Linked DNA regions of Labrys monachus. The protein of the gene in region 2 interacts with the protein of the main gene of each other region in a pairwise test. Links are inferred from orthologs where the notes say so. Each region holds a gene or a part of one and is shown on either strand. Other genes may lie near its edges.

Region 1 (3,678 bases), 1.3 Mb from region 2 along the record:
GCGTCCTGTCGATTGCGCTCCTGCGTGCGGAAGCGCTGGGCGAGGATGACGACGACGCCGTCCTGCGTCAGCTTGCGGCCGGCCAGCTTCTGCGCGCGTATGGCGACGTCGTTGGGAAGCGACGGCGAGGTGCGGATATTGAAACGCAGATGCACCGCCGTCGACAGCTTGTTGACGTTCTGGCCTCCCGGTCCCGAAGCGCGCACGAATTCTTCCTCGATCTCGCGCTCGTCGATGGAGATATGGGGCGTGATCTCGATCATGGCCGTCCATAACGCGGAATGCTGCGCCGCCGCAAATATCTGGGAACGGTTCATGGATTGTTCTTGTGTTTTCCAGTCCCCCGCTTCAATCTTGCGGTACGAACACCTATCTTCCGGTGAAATCTCACAGGATCGTCCGAATGTCTGGCCGCCCGACCTCCGGCAGTGCAATGCCTTCGCCTGCCGACCGCCGCTTCATCACGGTGCGCGGTGCCCGCGAGCATAATCTGAAGAATGTCGACCTCGAAATCCCGCGCGACAAGCTCGTGGTCTTCACCGGGCTCTCCGGTTCCGGCAAGTCGTCCCTAGCTTTCGACACGATCTATGCCGAGGGCCAGAGGCGCTATGTCGAAAGCCTGTCGGCCTATGCCCGCCAGTTCCTCGAAATGATGCAGAAGCCCGATGTCGACCAGATCGACGGGCTTTCGCCGGCGATTTCGATCGAACAGAAGACGACGTCGCGCAATCCCCGCTCCACGGTCGCAACCGTCACGGAGATCTACGACTATATGCGCCTGCTCTGGGCGCGCATCGGCATTCCCTACTCGCCGGCGACCGGCCTGCCGATCGAAAGCCAGACCGTGAGCCAGATGGTCGACAGGGTGATGGCGATGCCGGAGGGCACGCGTCTCTTCCTGCTCGCCCCCGCCGTGCGCGGCCGCAAGGGCGAATACCGCAAGGAACTCGCCGATTTCCTCAAGCGCGGCTTCCAGCGCGTGAAGATCGACGGCGCCTATCACGAAATCGCCGAAGCGCCGGCGCTCGACAAGAAATTCAAGCACGACATCGACGTCGTCGTCGACCGCATCGTCGTGCGAGCCGACATCAGCGCGCGGCTGGCCGATTCCTTCGAGACGGCGCTGGAGCTGGCCGACGGCATCGCCGTCGTCGAACTGGCGGACGAGAAGGAGGCGGACGGCACGCCGCGGCGCGTGATGTTCAGCCAGAAATTCGCTTGCCCGGTTTCCGGCTTCACCATTCCGGAAATCGAGCCGAGGCTGTTTTCCTTCAACAATCCCTTCGGCGCCTGCCCGTCCTGCGACGGGCTCGGCACGGAGATGACGGTCGATCCCGTGCTGATCGTGCCCGACGACACCCTGTCGCTGCGCCGGGGCGCCCTGGCGCCCTGGGCCAAATCGACCAGCCCCTATTACAGCCAGACCGTGGACGCCCTGGCCAAGCACTTCAAGTTCGGCGTGACGACGCCCTGGAAGGACCTGCCCGATACCGTGAAGCAGGTCTTCCTCTACGGTTCGGGCGAGGAGCAGATCCTGTTCTCCTTCGACGACGGCCTGCGGTCCTACGAGACGCGCAAATCCTTCGAAGGCATCGTCACCAACCTTGAGCGGCGCTGGAAGGAGACCGATTCCGATCAGGCCCGCGAGGAGATCTCCCGCTTCATGGCGAACACGCCCTGCAAGGCCTGCGGCGGATTCCGCCTGAAGCCCGAAGCCCTCGCGGTGAAGATCGACGGCAGCCATATCGGGCATGTCGCGGGCCTGTCGGTGCGCCAGGCCAGGACGTGGTTCGAGGACCTGCCCGCCCGGCTCGACGACAAGCGCAACGAGATCGCGATGCGCATCCTCAAGGAGATCAGCGAGCGGCTGCGCTTCCTCGTCGATGTCGGCCTCGACTACCTGACGCTCGCCCGCAATTCTGGCACGCTGTCGGGGGGCGAGAGCCAGCGCATCAGGCTGGCCTCGCAGATCGGCTCGGGCCTGAGCGGCGTGCTCTACGTGCTGGACGAGCCGTCGATCGGCCTGCACCAGCGCGACAATGAGCGGCTGCTCGAAACCCTGCGCCGGCTGCGCGAGCTCGGCAACACCGTCATCGTGGTGGAGCATGACGAGGACGCCATCCTGCAGGCCGACTATGTCGTCGACGTCGGTCCCGGCGCCGGCGTCCATGGCGGCCGGATCGTCGCGCAGGGCACGCCCGCCGAGATCATGGCGGATCCGAATTCCCTCACGGGCAAATATCTGACGGGCGAGATGGGCGTCCCCCTCCCCGCGCAGCGCCGGCGTCGGCAGAAGGGCAAGGCGCTGAAGCTCTCGGGCGCCCGGGGGAACAATTTGAAGGATGTCTCCGTCGAGCTGCCGCTCGGCGTCTTCACCTGCGTTACCGGCGTCTCGGGCGGCGGCAAGTCCACCCTGCTCATCGATACCATCTACAAGGCGGTGGCGCGACGTCTCAACGGTGCGGTGGAACACCCCGCCCCGTTCGACCGGCTCGACGGCCTGGAACTCATCGACAAGGTCATCGATATCGACCAGTCGCCGATCGGCCGCACGCCGCGGTCCAATCCCGCGACCTATACCGGCGCCTTCACGCCCATCCGCGAATGGTTCGCCGGCCTGCCGGAGGCCAAGGCGCGCGGCTATCAGCCGGGCCGCTTCTCGTTCAACGTCAAGGGCGGCCGCTGCGAGGCGTGCCAGGGCGACGGCGTGATCAAGATCGAGATGCACTTCCTGCCCGACGTCTACGTCACCTGCGACGTGTGCAAGGGCAAGCGCTATGATCGCGAGACGCTGGAGGTCCGCTTCAAGAACAAATCGATCGCCGATGTTCTCGACATGACCGTCGACGAGGCAGCCGATTTCTTCAAGGCGGTGCCGACCATCCGCAACACCATGGAAACGCTGGCGCGGGTCGGCCTCGGCTATGTCAAGGTCGGCCAGCAGGCGACCACCCTCTCCGGCGGCGAGGCCCAGCGCGTGAAGCTCTCCAAGGAACTGGCGCGGCGTTCGACGGGGCGCACGCTCTACATCCTCGACGAGCCGACCACCGGGCTGCATTTCCACGACGTGGCGAAGCTGCTCGAAGTGCTGCACGAATTGGTGGAACAGGGCAATACGGTGGTGGTGATCGAGCACAATCTCGAAGTCATCAAGACGGCCGACTGGGTCATCGACATGGGACCGGAAGGGGGAGACGGCGGCGGCGAGGTCGTCGCGCAGGGCACGCCCGAGGCGATCATCCGCGAGCCGCGTTCCCACACCGGCCGTTTCCTGCGCGATGTCATGGAGCGGCGTCCGCAGCGCAGGCAGCGGACGGAGGCGGCTGAATAGCTTGAGCCATGCATGTCTGGGTGGTCACCATCTGAGATGCGGCCTTATTCCTCCTTTATGAACGATTTTCTCAAGAAGACATGCATTTATGCATGCCTGAGGCGCCATCAAACCCCTACCTCACGCTTGGCGCATACGTCATAAGACAGGGGTGAACGGCGACGGAGCAAGGGCTTCGAAGCGCGTTCGGACGAAGGAATAGGATCATGTTGTTTGCTGCTTTGATTGAACGTGTCTACGCTTGGCGCCGCGAGCGCGTGACGTTGACCGCACTCAAGCGTCTGAACGAACGCGATCTGGCCGATATCGGCGTCAATGCTGACGAGCTTCGCGCAGTCGCTCGCCAG
Region 2 (3,418 bases):
TCAACTCGTAATTCTCGCGTTCCTGCGGGGTGGCGTGAAGCAAGCGGGGGAACCAAGCGAGCGGCACGCCGATCGTCCGGCCGTCTTCCAGTTCAACCCATAGGCAATCGTCGTCGAAGCGCAGGGCTCTAGGCGAAATACTCATTCCACGCCCTTTCCAATTGAACGCGATGGTCTTCAACCATGCGTTGGACGCGATTCAGCGACCTAGCGTCAAGGCCATCATTATACGACAGGGACACGGCCGGCGTCAGCCAGAACTTGGCTTCGTCTCTGCCCCGCCGGACGTGGATATGCGCGGGCTCGCGCGGGTTTCCTTCGTTCGAATAGAAAAAGAAGGTGAAACCATCGAGCCGCAGGACGACAGGCATCCCTATCAGCTCCATCTATGGGAGAACTGAGGTGCATTGGCGTTTCGCTGCGTCCCGCTGCCTCACCGCTTCCACCCCCGTCCGGCCTTGCCGCCGCCCTTCTTCCGCACTTCCGCGCCCAGCGGCACCTCGCGGTCGGTGCCGGGGCCCATGCTGTCCAGCCCGGGCTTGGCCGCGCGGGTCTTCGGCAGGTTGGCGGCGTCGCCATAGGCTTTCGGCCCCTTATACGCGCCGGCCTTCTGCTTGACGCTGACCTGCCGCGCCGCGCCGTCGTCGGCCACCGCCATTTCGGTCTCGCGCAGGCGCTTGAGCTCGTCGCGCAGGCGGGCGGCTTCCTCGAAGCGGAGGTCGGCGGCGGCGTCGCGCATGCGCTTTTCGAGGTCGGCGGTGACCGCCTCGAAATTATGGCCGATGGTGGAGACGCTGTCGGCCATGCCCTTGTCGACGGTGACGCGGTCGCGCTCATAGACCGAATTGGTGATGTCGGCGATCGAGCGCTTGACGCTTTCCGGCGTGATGCCGTGGGCGGTGTTCCAGGCCACCTGCTTCTCGCGGCGGCGGTCGGTTTCGGCGATGGCGCGTTCGAGCGAGCCGGTCATGTGGTCGGCATAGAGCAGCACGCGGCCGTCGACATTGCGGGCGGCGCGGCCGATGGTCTGCACCAGCGAGGTCTCCGAGCGCAGGAAGCCTTCCTTGTCGGCGTCGAGGATGGCGACGAGGGCGCATTCGGGGATGTCTAGGCCCTCGCGCAGCAAATTGATGCCGATCAGCACGTCGAAGGCGCCGAGGCGCAGATCGCGGATGATCTCGATGCGCTCGATGGTGTCGATGTCCGAATGCATGTAGCGCACGCGCACGCCGTGGTCGTGCATATATTCGGTGAGGTCCTCGGCCATGCGCTTGGTCAGCACGGTGACGAGGCTGCGATAGCCCTGCTTCGCCACCTGCTGCACCTCGCCGAGCAGGTCGTCGACCTGGGTGCGCGCCGGGCGGATCTCGCATTGCGGGTCGATCAGGCCGGTGGGGCGGATGACCTGCTCGGCGAAGACGCCGCCGGTGTGCTCCAGCTCCCATTTGCCGGGGGTGGCCGAGACATGCACGGTCTGCGGGCGCATCGCGTCCCACTCCTCGAAGCGGAGCGGCCGGTTGTCGAGGCAGGAGGGCAGGCGGAAGCCATATTCGGCCAAAGTCGCCTTGCGCCGGAAGTCACCCTTGTACATGGCGCCGATCTGCGGGACGGTGACGTGGCTCTCGTCGGTGAAGACGATGGCGTTGTCGGGCAGGTATTCGAACAGGGTCGGCGGCGGCTCGCCCGGCTGGCGGCCGGTGAGCCAGCGCGAATAATTCTCGATGCCGGCGCAGGAGCCGGTCGCCTCCATCATTTCGAGGTCGAACACCGTGCGCTGCTCCAGCCGCTGCGCCTCGAGCAGGCGGCCGCCGGCATAGAGCTGCTGCAGGCGCACCTTCAGCTCCTCCTTGATGCCCTTGATCGCCTGGTTGAGGGTGGGGCGCGGCGTGACATAATGCGAATTGGCGTAGACCTTGACGAATTGCAGGTCCTGGATCTTCTGGCCGGTGAGCGGATCGAACTCGGCGATGCTCTCGATCTCGTCGCCGAACAGGTTGATGCGCCAGGCGCGGTCCTCGTAATGGGCCGGGAACAGCTCGATGGTGTCGCCGCGCACGCGGAAGGTGCCGCGGGCGAAATCGGCGCTGATGCGCTTGTATTGCAAAGCGACGAGGTCGGCGATCAGCTGCTTCTGCTCGACGCGCTCGCCCACCGTCATGCCGAAGGTCATGGCGGTGTAGGTCTCGACCGAGCCGATGCCGTAGATGCAGGACACCGAGGCGACGATGATGACGTCGTCGCGTTCCAGCAGCGAGCGCGTCGCCGAATGGCGCATGCGGTCGATCTGCTCGTTGATCGAGGATTCCTTCTCGATATAGGTGTCGGTGCGCGGCACATAGGCCTCGGGCTGGTAATAGTCGTAATAGGAGACGAAGTATTCCACCGCATTGTTGGGGAAGAAGCTCTTGAACTCGCCATAGAGCTGGGCCGCCAGCGTCTTGTTGGGGGCGAGGACCAGGGCCGGGCGCTGGGTGCGGGCGATCACCTGCGCCATGGTGAAGGTCTTGCCCGAGCCGGTGACGCCGAGCAGCACCTGGTCGCGCTCATGCAGGGAGAGGCCGTCGACGAGCTCGGCGATGGCCGTCGGCTGGTCGCCGGCGGGCTGGTATTCGGAGACGAGCGCGAGCGGGATGCCGCCCTCGCTCTTGTCGGGGCGCGAGGGGCGGTGCGGCGTCCATACCGGCTTGCCGGCGAGGCGCGGATCGCCGCTCTCCAGCAGCGCCGTCAGCGCCTTGATGGTGCCGGCCGAGCCGCCGAGCCTGTCGAGCCCGTCCGGATCGAGCTCGGGCTCGTCCTTGCCCTTCCCCGTGCCCTTGGCCTTGCGCTTGACGGCGCGGCCTTCGATCCTGGCGCCGCCGCCGGCGACGGGGATGCCGAGCTTGCCGGCAAGGTCCGGGTCGAGGCCGGTGACGGCGGTGTCGAAGCCGGCCTGCGGCGCCTCGCCGAAGCCCTCGGGCGGGCTGCGCCGGCCCTCCTTGAGCAGGCCCGGATTGAGCAGGGCCTTCAGGTGCTCGTCGAGCGAGGGCAGAGGCGGCCGCGAGGCCTTGGAACGGGGCGTGCGGACCTTGCGGGCGGGAGAATCTTTCGAAGTGTCGGCCATGGCCTGATAATGGGGTGAGTCAGGGCGCGATGAAAGGGCCGGCAGGGGAAACTTGCTGACAGCGTGGTGTCAGCAGGATGGGGCCCGGGATCGCAGGCGTCTCGCCTGCCTCTTCCTGCAGGCGCAACGTTTCCAGGAGCAGGCGAGACGCCTGCGGTCCCAGGGGGGCGCTCCGGTCAGCCCGCCATGAAGCGGCGGTAGCCGGCGGCGCGCAGGTCGCAGGCGGGGCAGGCGCCGCAGCCATAGCCCCAGTCGTGATGGTGGGTGCGGTCGCCATTGTAGCAGGTGTGGGTGTCCTCGCGGATGAGGTCGACCAAA

The links.
Region 1: the proteins of uvrB (region 2) and uvrA interact in binary tests that used the Escherichia coli proteins (3 or more experiments, as listed by UniProt). The link is inferred for Labrys monachus from one-to-one orthologs.

The regions. Positions count from the first base shown.
Region 1 is NZ_JAUSVK010000001.1:3,053,443-3,057,120, forward strand. What follows is about bases 92-3,531. They hold uvrA (excinuclease ABC subunit UvrA), read left to right. Parts: upstream 92-403; coding sequence 404-3,331; downstream 3,332-3,531. Other genes in these bases: arfB (alternative ribosome rescue aminoacyl-tRNA hydrolase ArfB), read right to left, coding at 92-263. Also shown: more of arfB, read right to left, coding at 1-91; J3R73_RS13810 (YjiS-like domain-containing protein), read left to right, coding at 3,538-3,678. UniProt on the Escherichia coli protein: The UvrABC repair system catalyzes the recognition and processing of DNA lesions. UvrA is an ATPase and a DNA-binding protein. A damage recognition complex composed of 2 UvrA and 2 UvrB subunits scans DNA for abnormalities.
Region 2 is NZ_JAUSVK010000001.1:1,756,893-1,760,310, forward strand. The notes cover bases 234-3,413. They hold uvrB (excinuclease ABC subunit UvrB), read right to left. Parts: upstream 3,101-3,413; coding sequence 434-3,100; downstream 234-433. Other genes in these bases: J3R73_RS07985 (DUF4160 domain-containing protein), read right to left, coding at 234-371; queC (7-cyano-7-deazaguanine synthase QueC), read right to left, coding at 3,277-3,413. Outside these bases: J3R73_RS07980 (DUF2442 domain-containing protein), read right to left, coding at 1-145; more of J3R73_RS07985, read right to left, coding at 129-233; more of queC, read right to left, coding at 3,414-3,418. UniProt on the Escherichia coli protein: The UvrABC repair system catalyzes the recognition and processing of DNA lesions. A damage recognition complex composed of 2 UvrA and 2 UvrB subunits scans DNA for abnormalities.